One region of the Metabacillus sediminilitoris genome, then DNA from elsewhere that is predicted to be linked to it. Evidence: riboswitches for the same ligand, from Rfam matches in the RefSeq annotation. Region 1 holds a riboswitch; the other holds the start of a gene.
What was found. A riboswitch is a leader RNA that binds a small molecule or an ion and turns the genes downstream of it on or off. The one in region 1 is predicted to bind cyclic di-AMP.

Region 1 (9,406 bases):
GTAAAGTGTAACTAATCTTATATCAGGCTGCCATTTTTGCCATTTTTCTTCAAATGTTTTTACATCTTTTCTTTCAAAGGAAACATACACCGCAATAATTTGATCTGCCTTAAGAGACTTTGCATAGTTTAGCGAGTTTTCAACCACATGAGTGATTCCAGCTACAGGTACAATAATGACATTTCCTTCAATTGGTTTAACAGGATCACAAGTTGTTATCCTTAGCTGGTTTCCTACCGCCAAATAATGACTTTTAATCCGATGAAAGATGATAACAAGTAATGGTAAGAAAATTAAAACAGACCATACTTGACCAAATTTGGTGATAAAAAATGTTAACATAACTAGAAAACTAATTAAGGCACCAATGAAATTGATCACTAATTTAACAATCCAGCCTTTAGGCTTTTCTCGAATCCATTTTACGAGCATCCCGGTCTGAGATAATGTAAAAGGTATAAAAACTCCTACAGCATAAAGTGGTATCAATTGTTCTGTTTGGCCTTTAAAAACAATGATTAACAGAATTGATGCGGCTCCTAGAAAAATAATTCCATTTGAATACCCTAAACGATCGCCTCTTATCGTAAACATCCTTGCAATATATTTATCCTTAGCAAGGTTAAAGGCGAGTAATGGAAATGCTGAATATCCGGTATTCGCAGCAAGTACAAGGATCATAGCTGTTGTTCCCTGTATGAAATAGTACATGAAATTTCTTCCAAACGTTTCTGCAGCAATTTGTGAGACAACCGTCTCCTCAGCTTTTGGTGTAATGCCATAGTAATAAGCTAAATAAACGATTCCCGAAAATAAGATAGCTAGTAAAATCCCCATTGCCATTAATGTTTTTGCAGCATTTTTCGGACCGGGATCTTTAAAGTTAGGAATAGCGTTAGAAATGGCTTCAACACCAGTTAATGCTGAACTCCCAGATGCAAAAGCTCTTAGCAGCAAAAATAAGGTAATACCAGTTACTGGTGTGCCTATAGGTGAATGTAAATCTGGTGAGACATTGCCAGTTAGTATATTATTAATTCCTACTCCAATCAGAATAAATAACGCCAATACAAATAAGTAAACTGGATAAGCTAACACAGAGGCTGACTCTGTTATTCCCCTTAAATTTAAAATCGTTAAAAAGATAACCAAAATACATGCAATTAGGACATTATAGTCATGTAAGTTTGGAAAAGCAGAAGTAATCGCATCCGTTCCAGCAGATACACTTACTGCTACGGTAAGTATATAATCGACTAATAACGACCCCCCTGCAATTAACCCAGGATTGACACCAAGGTTTTCCTTCGAAACGACATATGCTCCCCCTCCGTGCGGATAGGCAAAAATAATTTGTCGGTAAGACAAAATAAGAGCCGTTAATAGGAAAAGCACCCCAATAGCAATCGGGATTGAATACCAAAAAGCAACCGTACTTACTGTTACTAAAACAAGTAAGATCTGTTCAGGGCCATATGCGACTGACGATAAAGCATCAGAAGATAAAATGGCAAGAGCTTTCTTTTTATTAAGTTTTTGTTCCCCTAATTCGGTTGACTTAAGTGGTCGACCAATTAAAAATCGTTTAATCGCAGCTATCATTTTTGCACCACCAAATTAGTATTAAATTCATTTTATATATTCCCCAGGTAACTCCATATAAGCCGTTAATTAATTAATTTTTAATATCTTAATAACGACAAAAAGCCCACAAGGCATAGTAAATAGCCCTGTGGACATTAGTTTTGATGTCTCACCTGCTTCACCGACCTCTCATAACGCTTACGGAGTTAGCTGTCGGGTTCAGGACAAAAGAGTATCCTTACCTACTTAAAATAGGATTCACCCCAAGAGGATAAAAGATCCACATAAATTGGGTCCCCCGTTCCTAAAGGATTAAGCGATTTGATATATGAAACTGATGAATATATTACTCCTATGATTATATTTAGTAAATAGTTAATTTCTTCATAAAAATATTTATTATTTAATCCTGCTTATTATTTTAAATACACTAAATATACAGGAAAAGAATAAATCTATTGGAAAGGTTAAGAATACTTTAATAAAAGGAATGTTAGGTGGATTCTATGAAGAAGGAAACTGAACCTTTATTATCTGATGAGTTTTTAGATGAGATAGCTAGAGAGATTAATGAATTATATGGTGGTTCTTTAGATGAACAAAATGAGGAGCAAGGTGTGCAATCTAAAATTGAATAATAACAGTTATTAATCATTTTTCTATAAAAAATGCACAAAGTTTTTTGCCTTTGTGCATTTTTTCTTACTATTTATTATACTTGCGGCTCATCTGTATATACACGTTTTTCCTTAAATGTCTTAATAACACCTTTTTTCTTCAATTCTTTATGTTTCAGCTCTACCCATAATTGAGCAGCAATAAATATTGAAGAATATGTTCCAACGATTAAGCCAACAAGTAAGGCGATTGAGAATGGTCGAATTGCCTCACTTCCCAAAATGAGTAAGGAGATTACTGTGATCGCAACCATTAATACAGTGTTTACTGATCGTCCTAAAGTTTGGCGCAAACTTGTATTAACAACCTCAACAATATCTTCATATTTTTTCAAATATCTTCTTCTTTGCATATTCTCACGCATTCGGTCAAACGTTACGATCGTATCGTTTATTGAATACCCAACGACGGTTAAAAGGGCAGCAATAAAGGTTATATCTACTTCAAGACCTGTAACACTAAAGAACGGAATAATGAAAAATGTCGCATATAAGAGAGCGATTACTGCCGACACAGCCATTCGCAGTTCAAAACGTAATGTGACGAAAATGATTAAACCGACAATGGCAATAAGTAGTGCTGTTAACGCGTTTTTAGCAAGCTCTTTCCCAACAGTCGGTGTAACACTGCTTACATTAGGTTCGGCTCCAAATTCATCACTAAAGTGATCTTTTAAAGTGGCTATTTCGGATTTCGACAAGATTCCTTTAAAACGCGCCACTGCTGAATTATTATTTTCTCCCGAAATAACAATATCATCTGTCGGCAGATCTAATTTTTCAAGCTCACTAGCTACCATCTCTGTATTAAGAGGACTGTCAGAAAGCAATTCTACTCTTGTTCCACTCGTAAAATCAATACCTAGATTCAACCGAAGTATGAACAGAAGAATGATCCCTAAAACCAATATAGCACCTGAGAATGCAAAAAACTTACGACGATGCTTCACAAAATCAAAGCGATCAAATTTCGTTGGTAAATCAAGGGTATCAAAGCTTTCTGAGATGTGATGAATGTCTTTTTTCTTGACACCAAACCAGTTAGGCTTATTATTAAAGATTCTGCTGTTTACCCAAAGACCTAATAACCATCTTGAAAGATACACATTTGTGATAAAACTTCCAAGAATCCCAATGATCAAACTTGTCGCAAAACCTTTAACTGAGCTTGTTCCATAAAAGAATAGCACAGCAGAAGCTAAAAGTGTCGTTAAATTAGCATCTGTAACGGCTGAAAAAGAGCTTTGGTTACCTGCCTTGAATGCCGCTTGTATGGATTTTCCGACTTTGATTTCCTCTCTTATTCGTTCATATGTGATTATATTGGCATCTACAGCCATACCAACACCTAAAATAAGAGCTGCAATACCTGGTAACGTTAATACGACATTCATCCAATCAAATAATAGGAGAGTCAAATAGCTATAAACCGTTAATGTAATTGTGGCAATAAAACCTGGAAATCTGTAATAAGCAATCATAAAGACAAAAACAGCTAGTACACCAATAATGCCTGCAAATACAGTTTTATCCATTGCTTGTTCACCAAATGATGCACCTACTGAAGTTGAGTAGATTTCATCAAGTTTAACAGGCAGTGCCCCTGCATTCAGAATATCTGCTAAATTTTGCGCTTCTTCTAGAGTAAAATCCCCTACAATTGATACCGTATCCTGATTAAATACTTGACTTACAACTGGAGCAGAAATATATTTTGGTTGTGACTTTGTACTCTCTTCCACAAATGAATCTTTACCTTCTTCATGATCAAGCCAAATAACTAATACATTGTTAGGAGCTTGTTTCACAATCTCTTCTGTCACATCACGAAATTTATCGGCACTTTTTAGCTTTATCGAAACACTTGGTTTGCCATTCTCGTCAAAAGTTTGTTCAGCACCGCCTTCTGCTAAGTCAGTACCATCCATCATGAGACGATCATTTGCATCACGGAAAGAGAGGTTTGCCTCTGTTGATAGTATTTCCCTTGCTTCGTTTTGGTCTTCAACACCAGCTAATTGAACACGAATTCGGTTTTCGCCTTCTATTTGGATATTCGGCTCGCTTACACCTAAAATATTTACACGTCTATCAAGCGCTTCTGCGGTAGCTGCAAGTGCCTTTTCATCAATAACTTGTCCCTCTTTTGCAGGATTCACTTCATAAAGGATCTCAAATCCACCTTGTAAATCCAAGCCGAGCTTAATATTATTTAAAATATCTTTTGATGTTGTTAGCATCACACTAGTAAAGACAACAAGAAATATTAAAAAGGCAACTATTCGATTTTTTTTAATCATTTATGTAACATTCTCCTTATTATAAGACTGATTGTTTTTTGCTATAGCATATGATGTTCGTACTAATTTTTACTTAAGATAAATAATTAGCTTGGAATTTCTTCACAACCAAAAACGGCTTATCATAAGGAAGATATTCAATGAAGTTTTTTAACTGCTGATCAAGAAGCATTGTAACTTTCGCACTATCCTTAAGACTATTAAAAGTCACGAAGGTCTTCATTAAAAACAGCTTAAGGCTAGATGCATTATTTACAATTTGGACTTTATGATCACGATCAAGAAGTGTATAGGATGATTCTTCTAATGGATTCAATTGCGCATTGTCTCCAAATGTCAGAACAGGTGAAATCAACATTATTAAAATTGAAATACTTAATTGAATCATGTTAATCCGCCTTTCCAACATTTTCTTAATCTCCGTTATTATACTATAAGAAGTAATAAAATCATATGAACTCTTCGTGTTATCTGTACACATAAAACAATTAAATCTCTTTATGCTCATCCTTAAATGCAATAAGAACCGGGTATAGCAGAGGAAAAGGACAAACAAACCGTTACATTCCATAATCCTAAATAATAAAAGCCACAGATTTATTAGGTCTGTGGCTTTCACTCTAACTTATTTTGTAAACGCTTCTGTTAACACAGGAACGATTTGTTTTTTACGTGATACAACACCTTTAAGTGTTGCTTGATTATTATCTAGTGTAACATTGAAAGCTTTCTCTACTTTATTTGCTTCTTTTCCAATTGCAAGGGCAACTGAATCATTCGTTAAAATATCAGTTACAACAAATAAGAATAGATCTAATCCTTTGTCAGCAATTACTTTAGAAAGTGCTGCTTCTAATTCTGTTTTATGAACAAGGACATCATTTGTATCAACTGCATTAACTTGTCCAATTTCTACTTTGCTTGAACCCATTTGGAATTCTTTTGCATCAATTGAGATTAATTGTTCAACTGTTTTATCACTTAAATCAGCACCGGCTTTTAGCATTTCTAAGCCATATGTATTCGCATCAACGTCAGCGATTTCTGCTAACTCTTTCGCTGCATCGATATCTTCTTGTGTGCATGTAGGTGATTTGAATAATAATGAGTCAGAGATGATCGCTGATAACATTAATCCTGCTGTTTCTTTCTCAATTTCAACGCCATTTTCTTTATATAGTTTGTTAAGAATTGTTGCTGTACAACCAACAGGCTCAGCACGGTAATACAATGGATCACTTGTTTCAAAGTTTGCAATACGATGATGATCGATTACTTCTAGAACTCGAACCTCATCAATATCATCTGCACTTTGTTGACGTTCGTTATGGTCAACTAAAATAACTTCTTTTGCTTCACCTGCTACTTTTTCTACTAAGCGTGGAGCAGCTTTTTTAAAGGTATCAAGTGCATATTGTGTTTCACCACTTACTTCACCTAAACGGACTGGTTCAGCATTTTGGCCAAGTTTGTTTTTTAACTCAGCGTACGCAATAGCAGAACAGATTGTATCTGTATCCGGATTTTTATGACCAAAAACAAGTATTTTTCCCATAATGATCTCCTTTACACAATAAAATATATTCTATCATATCATAGTTTTTCTTGATAAAGCGAGACTTTCATTCGCTTGGGGTGACTTTTACCCCCGATTAGAACTTCGAGCATTCCAGGCAGATATCTGCCTATTTTCTTTGTATGACATGAAGCTTTAGCGATAAGTATTACTGCCTGTTATGAAAGTTACAAAAAAACTTCCCTACTTGTTATTGGAAGTAGGGAAGTTTCGATCTATTAGTACATTTCAGAAATTGTTTTAGCTTGCATATGAAGAACTAAGTAATCAGGTCCGCCGGCTTTTGAATCTGTACCAGACATTTTAAAGCCACCGAATGGGTGATATCCAACGATTGCTCCAGTACAGTTACGGTTAAAGTAAAGATTACCAACTTGGAAATCTTGTTTCGCTTGTTCGATATGAGCACGGTTATTTGTAATTACTGCCCCAGTAAGACCGTATTCAGTATTGTTTGCAATTTCAATTGCATCGTCAAAGTCTTTTGCTTTACTAAAGCCGACAACTGGTCCAAAGATTTCTTCCTGCATAATTCTTCCATTTGGGTCTAAATCAGCTATAACAGTAGGTTGGATAAAGAATCCTTTCGAATCATCACCTTCACCACCTGTTAGAATACGACCTTCTTCTTTACCAATTTCGATATAGCTCATAATTTTATCAAACGCAGCTTTATCAACAACTGGTCCCATGTAAACATTATTCGTTGTTGGTTCACCAAGTGAAAGTTCTTTTGTGAGTTCAACAACTCTTTCTAATACTTGATCATATACATCTTGGTGAATAACTGCACGTGAACCAGCTGAACATTTTTGTCCTGAGAAACCGAAAGCAGATACAACGATTGATTGTGCTGCTAATTCTAAATCTGCTTCACGATCAACAACAACTGTATCTTTTCCACCTAATTCAACAATAACGCGTTTTAAGTGGTTTTGACCAGGGTGAACAACAGCAGCTCTTTCATATAAGCGAACACCTACGTCACGTGATCCTGTAAATGTGATTAAGCTTGTTTTAGGGTGGTCAACTAAGTAATCTCCTACCTCTGCACCGCTACCTGGAATATAGTTTACTACTCCTTTAGGAAGACCTGCTTCTTCAAGTGCTTCAACAAATTTATACGCTACTACAGGTGTTGTACTCGCAGGTTTTAATAATACTGTATTACCAGTTACGATTGGTGCTACAGTAGTTCCAGCCATAATAGCTAACGCGAAATTCCATGGTGAAATTGTTACACAAACTCCAGTTGGTGTATAGATATATCTGTTTTGTTCACCTTCACGGCTATTTACTTTCTTACCGTCTTTTAACTCAATCATTTGACGTGCGTAATATTCAAGAAAATCGATTGCTTCAGCAGTATCTGCATCTGCTTCTCTCCATGGTTTACCTGCTTCTTTTACAAGCAAAGCAGAGAATTCATGTTTACGGCGACGTAGGATTGCAGCTGTACGGATTAAGATATTAGCTCTTTCTTCTGGATTAACCTTTTTCCATGTTTTGAAAGCCTCATCTGCAGCTTGAATAGCTTGTTCTGCAATTTCTTTATTGGCCTTTGAAACATAACCAACAACTTCAGCTTTTTTTGATGGATTAATAGAAGTGATTTTTGCTTCTGTTGTAATACGCTCACCATTCACAATTAATGGATATTCTTTTCCTAATTCACTTTCTACCTTTCTTAACGCCTCTTCAAAAGCTACTCGATTTTCTTCTACAGTAAAATCAGTAAATGGTTCATGTTTATATGTTGGTAACATGGATTCTCCTCCTAAAATGTTTTTCATAGTATTTATTGATGCATTAATCACAACCAGATGGCAGTAAATCTTCCTCAATAACAGCAAGTGTCATCATTGAAAAAACATTATCACCAGGCTTTACATTAACCCTTGAAATGATGCCACTAACACCTTGTTCTACTTTTCTTATTGCTCCATTTGGGGTTTTAATAAGAAATAAAGGTTCCCACTCGTAAACAAAACTTCCCTCTTTAATGAATACTTCTTCAACAATTCCATCAGCAAGACTGTCTATAATTCGATAGTAACCCACAGTTTATTCCTCCTTAAATCCAGCCCCTAAATCTTGATGCTTCAGCTGTTTTTTGTACGCCAACCATATATGCCGCTAAGCGAGTATCGACTTTATGAACAGATGCTGTTTGAATAACTGCGTTAAATGCATCTACTATTTTCGCACGTAGTTTTTCTAATACTTCTTCTTCCGTCCAGTAATAACCTAAATTATTTTGTACCCATTCAAAGTAAGAAACAGTTACACCACCTGAACTTGCCAATACATCTGGAACAATTAATACTCCTCGTTCAGTTAAAATTTTAGTTGCTTCCATCGTAGTGGGACCATTTGCTGCCTCAACTACAATTTTCGCCTTAATATTATGTGCATTTTCAACCGTAATTTGATTTGAAATAGCTGCAGGGATTAAAATGTCACACTCACGCTCAAGTAAATCTTTATTTGAAATTGTATTTTGAAATAAATTCGTTACTGTTCCAAAAGAATCACGTCGATCAAGTAAATATTCAATGTCCAGACCATTTTCATCATATAATGCTCCAACAGCATCGGAAATCCCGATAATTTTAGCTCCGCGGTCTGATAAAAATTTCGCTAAGTATCCGCCTGCGTTCCCGAAACCTTGAACAATTATTTTTGCTCCGACAAGATTCATTTCTCTGCGTTTAGCTGCTTCTTCGATACAAATCGTTACACCCATAGCTGTAGCAGTTTCACGACCATGAGAACCACCTAATACAACAGGCTTACCAGTAATAAATCCAGGTGAATCAAATTCACGAATTCGACTGTACTCATCCATCATCCATGCCATAATTTGCGAGTTTGTGAATACATCTGGTGCTGGAATGTCTTTCGTAGGACCTACAATTTGACTAATCGCCCTAACATATCCTCTGCTCAATCGCTCAAGCTCTGGAAAAGACATATTTCGAGGATCACAAATAATTCCTCCTTTACCGCCACCGTAAGGTACATTTACTATCCCGCATTTTAAAGTCATCCAGATCGATAAAGATTTCACTTCATCTTCTGTCACTTCAGGATGGAAACGAATGCCCCCTTTTGTTGGTCCTACTGCATCATTATGCTGTGCACGATATCCAGTAAATACTTTTATTTCCCCATTATCCATACGTACCGGAATTCGTACTGTTAGCATACGCATAGGTTCTTTCAACAACTCATACACTTGATCTTCATAACCAAGCTTTGTTAATGCT
Region 2 (9,406 bases), 770 kb from region 1:
ATTGGAAGAATCAGCTTTTAAAGTGGATGGAAGATATGAGTTGGGAATCCATCCGCTATTTACAAATTTTTTACGATTCCAGGACACTCGTAGGTGAAAAAGATTTTGTGGATGAATTGAAATATAGAATTTTTCAATATCAAAAGCAACATCCTATGCTTTTACAGCGTTTTATGGACAATATCCAGCATATTAAACATTCTGTTGGTCCTCTTGGACAGCTATATGTTGAGCCAAGTGGTAAGTATGAGGGATGTATCGATTTGAAAAAGGCTGCATTTTTACCATATGTTAATGCCATCAGGCTATTGGCAATAAAAGAAGGTATTGAAGAGACGTCTACACTTGAGCGATTTGATTGTTTATGTGAAGGCGAAGCCTATCGTGAAGAGTTACTTTATTATAAACAAAATTTTGAAAAGCTACTTGAATATAGATGCATTTTGTTCAAAAATGCAGATTCATATGATGATGTACATTACCTAAATATTAAAAACTTGTCTAAATTCGAAAAAAGAGAAATAAAAAACATATTGCGGGATGGGAAGAAACTGCATCAATATGTTCAAGGGATAATAGATAAAGGGTGTTATAATAAATGACATTTGACCCGTTTTTTTTTATGAAAGGTATTCAAGGAAAGTTTGGTACATCACCGGTTGGCCAAAGTCAGCAGCATGTCGCATATTTGAGGCAAATTCAACGTGAAATGCGAGTGGAAGAAACGCTGCACATTCCATTAACTGAATTAAAAGTGGTTGTATTTGATTTAGAGACAACTGGCTTTTATCCAGACCAAGGCGATCAGATAATTTCAATTGGAGCAATAAAGGTAAAAGGTGATGAAATCAAAGAAGAAGAGACATTTTATTCACTAATTCGCGCAGAGAAATTGTTATCCAAAGAGATTGTCCAACTAACTGGAATATCTGATCAGCAATTAAGAAGTGCTCCACCATTATCTGAAGTGCTATTTCAATTTTTTCAGTTTGTGCAAGACTATACGTTGGTAGCTCATCATGCAAATCATGAAAAATCATTTCTTCAATATGCGTCCTGGAAACTTTATCGTGCACCATTTAAACATCGCTTAGTTGATATGTCTTTTTTATACCGAATTGCAGAGCCGGCTGAGAAGATCATCACTTTAGAGGAGTGCTGCGAACATAACGGTATTCCTATCATCGGAAGGCACCATGCGCTTAATGATGCAAAAATGACTGCAGAACTTTGGTGTTTGTATGTAAATAAGCTGAAGCAAATTGGGTGTGAATCGCTGAAGGACCTTTATGAACGGTATGCAAAAGTATGATATATGCAAGATAATGAAATAGGATAACGAAATGAGGCAGTGTAAAAAGGCCTTTTTTCGCTATCCTTTTTCGTTTAAGTAATACATATAAAACTGAATTTTATGAATATAAAATAAGTTATTTTCATCGTGATGCAAACATAGTAAGATTATACTAATATATGAATCATTTGAAAAATCTAAATATGAAAAAAGTTTGATTAATCATATAGTGGGACCTCTATAAACAGGAGAATGAGTCGATACGATGATCAGATTATTTTCACAGAAAAGGGGATTACATCTTGAAATACATGAAAAAATTGCATAATAGCTTAACGATTAGAATGAAGTTGATTATCGCTATTGTGCTGCTCTTATTAGTGCCAAGTGTGTCAATCGGACTTATTTCCTATCATTCGGCAAAAACGGAAATGGAAAACAGTATGTTTCAAACAGCACATGAGAGTGTACAATTGATCAATACTTCACTAATAAATCAATTAGATCCAATTAAAGGAGATGTTGATTATTTTGCTAAAACGGCCAAAACAGCTTATGCATCAATTAATTCAGAAGATATAGAAACGATTAAACAGAGATTTAATCAATACATTAAAACAAAGCAAGAAGCACAAGCAATTTACATAGGGTTCGAGACAGGCGATTTAATCATTTCACCTCCTGCCGAGCTACCAGAGGATTTTGATCCAAGAGAGCGGCCTTGGTATAAGTTGGCGATGGAAAATAAAGGTGAAGTTGTTATAACAGATCCATATATCGATGTAAATACAAACGAGGCATCTGTTACCTTTGCTAAAGTATTAGATGACGGTTCTGGTGTTGTCGGAATCGATATTAATATAACTGCTTTGGGTGAGTTAACAAGTCAAGTTAAGATTGGTGAGAATGGGTATATAACCATAATTGATAATACGAAATCATATATAGTCCATCCTACAGATCAGGGTGAAGAGGCAACTGGCGATTGGGTGAAAACACTATTTGAAAGTGAGAATGATCGTTTTTCATATACATTCAACGGTTCAAGTAAAGTAATGGATTTTATGACAAATGAATTAACTGGATGGAAGATTGCTGGAACGATGTATTCAAGTGAGATTGATCATGCAGCACAGGAGATCTTTAACAAAACAATCATTGTGATAGTTGTCTCACTACTATTAGGCGGCTTTGTTATTTTTTGTATTATTAAGTTTATCCTTAATCCGATAAGATCACTTGTAATATCAGCTGAGCGAATTAGTAATGGAGATTTAACAGAGGAAATTAGTAGTGATTCTAATGATGAAGTTGGCATGCTGACCAAAAGCTTTAAAAATATGGTTGATAATCTGCGGACAGTTATTATGAATTTACAAACGGCATCTGAACGTGTTAGTTCCTCCTCAGAGGAATTGATTGCAAGTGCAGACCAAACAACGATAGGAACAAAGCAGGTTACAGAAGTCATGCAGCAAGTAGCAGTAGGTGCTGAAAATCAAACAACACAATTAGAGGCAAATACTCAAGCACTTGAAGAAGTCCTTCACGGTGTATTGCTAATTGCAGGAAGCTCTTCAAATGTTTCTGAAATGGCTCATGAAACGGTGAAAGAAGCAGAGATAGGTGCAAAGTTTGTAAAAGACAATCTTGAACAAATGAAATTCATCCATGAATCAGTGACTGAATCGAATAAAGTTATTCGATCATTGTCGAATCGATCAAAAGAAATTGGGAAAATCCTTGATGCAATATCTGACATTGCTGCCCAAACAAATTTACTTGCACTAAATGCAGCAATTGAAGCGGCTAGAGCCGGTGAGCATGGAAGGGGATTTGCAGTTGTTGCAGATGAAGTAAGGAAATTAGCTGAACAATCTCAAGAATCGGCCGGTCAAATTTCAACGATCATTTCTTCTATTCAACAAGATACAACAAAGTCTGTTGATATCATGAACGATGTTTCTAAAAATGCAAAAGATGGTCTGGCTATTTCAACCGAAACATCTGAAAAATTTGATGCTATTATGATTAGCATGAACGCAATGACACCACAAATTGAAGAAGTTTCAGCAACTGTTCAGCAAATGTCTGCTGCTATTCAAGAAGTGAGTGCTTCTGCGAACGAGATTACAATTATTGCCAAAGAAAGTTCGGCGACTTCAGAGGAAGTAGCAGCGACGACAGAACAACAGTTAGCCTCAATGGAGGAAATTACTCTTGCTGCTAAATCTTTAACAACAATGGCTGAAGAACTGCAAGCCCTTATAGAGAAGTTTAAAGTATAAGCAAATGAATTTATGATAAAGAGGCAGCGATTAATGTTGCCTCTTTAATTATCCGTATTTGTTGGAAAATTCTTATAATGGAATTTGAAATTTGGTATGATTTACATATAAATGGTTGATTTTATTGTCATTTTAGTTTATTTAACTATTTCTTTATAAATCCGAAAATGAAAGGATAAGTGAAAAATGAATCATATTAAGACAGCTGTTATTGAGGATGCTTCAGAAATACTTGCATTGCAAAAAATAGCATATAAAAGTGAAGCTGAAGCAGCAGGTGATTACACGATTCAACCAATGACGCAAACACTGGAGGGTTTAGAAAATGAATTTAATCGTTATCTCGTTCTAAAATATATCCACAATGATAAAATAATTGGTTCAGTAAGGGCAAACGCGGCAGATGGAACATGCAGGATAAGTAAATTAATGGTCCATCCAGATTTTCAAAATAAGGGAATTGGAAAAGTCTTAATGAAAGAAATTGAAAGTAAATTTATAAATAAACGGTATGAACTTTTTACTGGCAGTCAAAGTTTAAAAAATATTTCATTTTATGAAAAGTTAGGTTATCAAGCTTTTAAAACGGAGAAATTAGATAGGGAGGAGACAGTATTTGTCTTCATGGAAAAACGGAACGTGAAAAGGGCCTGACATATTATCAAGTCAGGCCCACATCTTTCGTTTTTTTAATCAAAATGAGATCATGCATATAATTTGATTATCTTTTTAGAGAAAATAATTTTAAGATAGGATGTTTTTTCTTATCAATGATTTTTACCTCATTCATAATCAAATCATCTTCGTGGTCTGCTAACCATTTCTTTAGTTCATATTTATCATGACAATTCGTTAAATAGGTTTGGCCGCCTTTTCCAACGGCACTAACAACAAATCGATGAGTTGTTTTTCCCATAGCTTCCACCCTTATTAAAATTTCATGAGAATCAGTTGCACTTAAATTCACTGTAATATTCAAAGCATGTAAGTAAACAATCTATAAATCTTAAATAATCAGAAACTGACAAATTATTATTTTGTGCTTTCTATCATTTTTTCGAAATTTTTATCCAAAATAAATACCTCAATTCGTTCACCTGTCTTTGTACTAATATCACTGTGAGAGGAAAGAACCTTACAACCAGTATATTCTTCAACAATTTTTTCATAATCATTACTGTACATTTCACGAAGAAGTGCACGCATTTTTTTTACTAGTTTTTTTCCTGAATCACGATTCACAAGGTGCTTTTCTTCAACTGTCAGAACACCTTTGAAACGAGTAATCAACATATCACTAATAATATACGTTTTTGCTTCCTGTGGGCCCCTGCCGATTAGATCACGCTGGAACTTAATAAATGCTGCACTGATTTCAGACTCTAATTTCTTTTTGGATTGTAGCATATTGCCTCCGTTACATTTCTGTAATTTATGGGATTTATCATAATGTCCAAATGAAGATCTTGTCAATATAATTTTATTATCTTGCAAAATATATAGTATTATAAAGAAAAATAGAGCATGGTGTATTTAATTTAGGAAAATGAAGGTAAATCGATGAATTTAGTTGTTTTTGGTTATTGTTTGGGGTTTACAACGAACAAAAGCGAGCGTAAAATAATCCTGATCAATAACAAATTCATAACAGTCTAATCTCAAGAAATTGAGAACGGAGGACCCATTTTTTTGGGGTTAATTCTGCAAATGCAGAAGGGATGTGATACTCTTTCGCCATCCTACCCGTCAGCTAACTTCGTCGGCTAAAGCGAAGGAGGTCATAAGACCACCTTATTTCAGGGGGCTTTTTTGTGTGTAAAGCAAAAGAGCAGCTTGAGCGATACGTAGGTCTTTTTTTCATACCTATATTTGAAAAAGATTCGTGGAAGACAGAACGCAAAGAAAGCCTGAAGGCTAGCTGGGCGTTAAGTAGACCAATGGGTTCTTTTTCTCCAATACAAATAGTTTGCTTTTACAATACGTTCAATCTTTCTTTTACTGATCATACAGATCAAATAAGAATGATTGTACAATTGCATTACAAACTTTGGAGAAAAAGGTAACCATTGGTCTTTTTTAATGAAAATGATTCAAATAATTAGTAAAGAGGTAGGAGAAAGTATTAAAGAGTTCTTAAATTTTAGTGAAAAATCTTTATGTTTCAGAACGTTTACATAATTATTTTTGGGGTAAATCGCCAAAATTTACACATTAGGAGAAGACAATGAAAAAATTAAACATTACTCTTGATCCGCCGAAAATTCTTGTATTAGGCTTTGCGATGCTCATTCTTTTAGGGACATTTTTATTGACTCTTCCTATCGCGACAGAAGATGGCAACGGACTTTCGTTTATTAACGCTTTATTTACTGCTACTTCTGCAACATGTGTGACAGGTCTTGTTGTGGTAGATACAGCAGATACATTTTCGATGTTTGGTGAGTTGGTAATAATAACGCTCATTCAAATTGGCGGATTAGGTTTTATGTCATTTGCAACTTTTTTCTTTTTCTTATTAGGGAAAAAGATTTCATTAAAAGAAAGATTACTATTAAAAGAATCATTAAATAATCTAACAATCGAAGGGATTGTAAAGTTTGTAAGGCGAATTTTAATATTTACGGCAGTAATTGAAAGTGTTGGTGGAATAATATTAGCCATTCGTTTTTCTTTTGACATGTCAATTGGGAAAGCTGTTTATTATGGCTTTTTCCATGCGATATCAATGTTTAATAATGCCGGTTTTGATTTAATGGGTGGATTTCGGAGTCTTACACCTTACGTAGATGATCCAACAGTCGTACTTACAGTGTGCTCCCTAATTACATTAGGCGGGTTAGGATTTATTGTGATGAACGAACTTTATGAATATCGTGATACCCATAGATTATCCATGCATGCGAAGGTAGTATTGTTTACAACGATCATATTAACATGTAGTGCAACCATATTTATCTTCTTTTTAGAATACAAGAATACGTTAGCACCATTATCCATTTCAGGAAAAGGCTTAGGAGCATTATTTCAAGCTGTCACTCCGCGTACAGCTGGTGCTAATACGTTGCCAATTGGAGATTTAACCCAATCAACATTATTCCTGACGATCATATTTATGTTTATTGGTGCCGGCCCCGGATCAACTGCCGGTGGTATTAAAATAACTACTTTTGTTGTATTAATTGCATCTGTCTGGTCTCAAATTCGAGGGAAAGAGGATGTTGTATTATTTAAACGACGTATAGTAATGGAAACAATACTAAAAGCACTAACTGTAACAGTTAGTGGGTTATTTCTGGTCATCATCATGACAATGCTGCTTAGTATCACTGAAAAGGATTTCGATTTTCTTATGTATTTATTTGAGGCTACATCTGCCTTTGGGACAGTAGGGCTATCAATGGGATTAACACCGGAACTATCTCCTCTTGGCAAATTACTTATTATTTTTACGATGTTTGCTGGTAGACTTGGTCCATTAACAATTGGCTTTGCTATCGCGATGAGGCGGAAACCAGATGCATTCCGTCATCCTAGAGGAAAGATTATGATCGGTTAATCGAAGAGAAGGGAGTGTAAGTTAATTGGCTAAACGACAATATGCAGTTATAGGATTAGGAAGATTCGGAGTAAGTGTAGCAAGAAGATTACAAGAGGCTGGGCAAGAGGTTTTAGGAATGGATGTAAATGAGGAACGAGTGGATGAAGCTGTATCTTATGTAACACATGCAGTCGTGGCTGATACCACAGAAGAAAAGGCACTAATTTCTGTAGGTATTCGCAATTTTGATTGTGTTATTGTAGCAATTGGAAATGATATGCAGTCGAGTATTTTAACTGTGCTGCTCTTAAAGGAACTAGGTGTTAAAAAAGTTATTGCAAAGGCTTTAGGGAAAAACCATGGTCAAGTATTAGATAAGGTAGGGGCTGATTGGATTATTTATCCTGAACGTGACATGGGAGAACGTGTTGCTAATCAGTTACTATCACCAAATATGTTAAATTACATTGAATTGTCAAAAGAATATAATATAGAAGAAATTATTGTTCCATCATGGATGGCAGAAAAGAGTTTAAGGGACCTTGACATAAGGGCTAAATATAATGTTAGTGTAATCGCCATTGTTAGGGATGGAAATATCATCATATCACCTTCACCAGATCAAAATATTCATAATGGAGATTTATTAGTCGTAATAGGAAATAGGGAAGATCTTGCAGACTTTTCAAACTTGGAATGATAGAAAGGTCAATTTTAAGGACCTTTCTTCTATTTTTAATAAATAACATCTAATTCAAGAAATTGGATATATAGTTAATGGGATTCAAGTAGATTAAATTCGAAATTTTTATTAAGGGGATATTCTATTTTAGAATATTCCCTATTATTATTTTTTCTTTAACTGTAGAAGAAACAAAAAGATCTAAAGTAATTCAAAGTCTTGTCAAATTACATAAAGCTCCATAAATCCGTAATGAAAAATGAAGAATATCCGATGATGAATACAAATAACCCCGGTTTTGAACCGGGGTCATTTGTTTATCTAAGCTATTATTCTTTGAATCATCACGAATTTTCGTGACTAATTTAGCTAGTAAATATGTTTTGGAAGATTCGAAAAAGGGAAGAAAATGATGGAAAGAGTAAGACGAGCTCGAAATAAGGAACAAGTAATTGTTATTAATCAAATTAGTCATTTCAATTCAAGTCATTTTCTATTTAAAAGAGATAAATTCTATTTTCCTATTATTTATGATATAAAAATGATTTTTACCTTTATGTCATAAATGCTTATGTAACATTTTTACAAACAAGAATGATAATAGGAGGTTTTGTTAATGGGAGAAACAGCACAGCAATTAAAACTTATAGAAGATCAACAAGTAGAACAAATTCGTCCTTCTTATTGCATGCATGATATTTACGGAAAAGGTTTTATTTATAATCCAAAGTTATTTGCAGATGATTATCAGCATTTTGCTGGGGATTTGCAGAGCTTAGAAGCATTAACAGGGCGAGAACTTAGTGTAATTGGAGATATGCCGGTTATTTGCCATGCAGGTGCTGTCACAAAACAAGCATTATCATTGCTTAGAAAAGCGGGATTACACGTACCGACTGTTCAATATACTTACAGAACAGATAATGAATATCTGCAGTTGTTAAAAAAATTAGATAAAAAGAAGAAAAAATTAATCTTTCAATATCCACATCCGCAAGAAGAGGTTCCGCCAAATTTATCGTGGATTGAACCAGAACTGTTAGCATATTTATGTGATAAAAGAAGTATACCTGACCTAGTTCCCCCTGAAAATGTGCCTAAACGGAAAAAGATGAGCCTAAAGCAAATTTTGGAAGAAAAACCGGAACTGCCAATTGTCTTAAAAACGGGTGATGGCCGACCTACTTCAGGGGGATGCGGAGTCCTTCTTGTTGAAGAGGAAAAACAGCTATATGAAATCGACGAATCGTTTGGAGATTTATCTGAAATAATCGTAGAAGAATGGATACGATATGATGAAAATATCTCAGTTCATTATATGGTGAGCAAAAATGGGGAAATCAATTTCCTTGGTAAGTCAGAGCAAGTTGTTAATAAAGAAGGATGCTTCCGCGGAAGTTGGATCACTGTAGATGTTGAAGACAAAATAGCAGATATTGTTGAAACTGGCTATATAGTTATGAAGAATGTTGCGGAGAAAGGGTATGTTGGTGTTGCTGGTTTTGATGTCCTTATCCGCGGTGATCGTTATTATTTTATTGATTTAAATATTCGTTTTAATGCTTCAACATGCGGATTGTTTTTATATCATGAACTTCAAAAAA

Region 2: linked by a shared signal. The riboswitch ahead of GMB29_RS18430 (hypothetical protein) and the one ahead of GMB29_RS22315 (APC family permease) in region 1 are both predicted to bind cyclic di-AMP.

The regions. Positions count from the first base shown of each region.
Region 1 is NZ_CP046266.1:4,618,107-4,627,512, forward strand. Features, by position in the region: gene GMB29_RS22315 (APC family permease) at 1-1,602, opposite strand, end outside; cyclic di-AMP (ydaO/yuaA leader) riboswitch at 1,766-1,913, opposite strand; gene GMB29_RS22320 (hypothetical protein) at 2,091-2,222, shown strand; gene secDF (protein translocase subunit SecDF) at 2,297-4,561, opposite strand; gene GMB29_RS22330 (hypothetical protein) at 4,635-4,949, opposite strand; gene GMB29_RS22335 (manganese-dependent inorganic pyrophosphatase) at 5,187-6,116, opposite strand; gene pruA (L-glutamate gamma-semialdehyde dehydrogenase) at 6,356-7,903, opposite strand; gene GMB29_RS22345 (biotin/lipoyl attachment domain-containing protein) at 7,947-8,198, opposite strand; gene GMB29_RS22350 (Glu/Leu/Phe/Val family dehydrogenase) at 8,212-9,406, opposite strand, start outside.
Region 2 is NZ_CP046266.1:3,847,886-3,857,291, reverse strand. Features, by position in the region: gene GMB29_RS18460 (DUF294 nucleotidyltransferase-like domain-containing protein) at 1-602, shown strand, start outside; gene GMB29_RS18455 (exonuclease domain-containing protein) at 599-1,312, shown strand; gene GMB29_RS18450 (methyl-accepting chemotaxis protein) at 1,606-3,582, shown strand; gene GMB29_RS18445 (GNAT family N-acetyltransferase) at 3,769-4,236, shown strand; gene GMB29_RS18440 (hypothetical protein) at 4,304-4,498, opposite strand; gene GMB29_RS18435 (Na-translocating system protein MpsC family protein) at 4,615-4,989, opposite strand; cyclic di-AMP (ydaO/yuaA leader) riboswitch at 5,222-5,362, shown strand; gene GMB29_RS18430 (hypothetical protein) at 5,394-5,645, shown strand; gene GMB29_RS18425 (TrkH family potassium uptake protein) at 5,807-7,138, shown strand; gene GMB29_RS18420 (potassium channel family protein) at 7,164-7,820, shown strand; gene GMB29_RS18415 (ATP-grasp domain-containing protein) at 8,419-9,406, shown strand, end outside.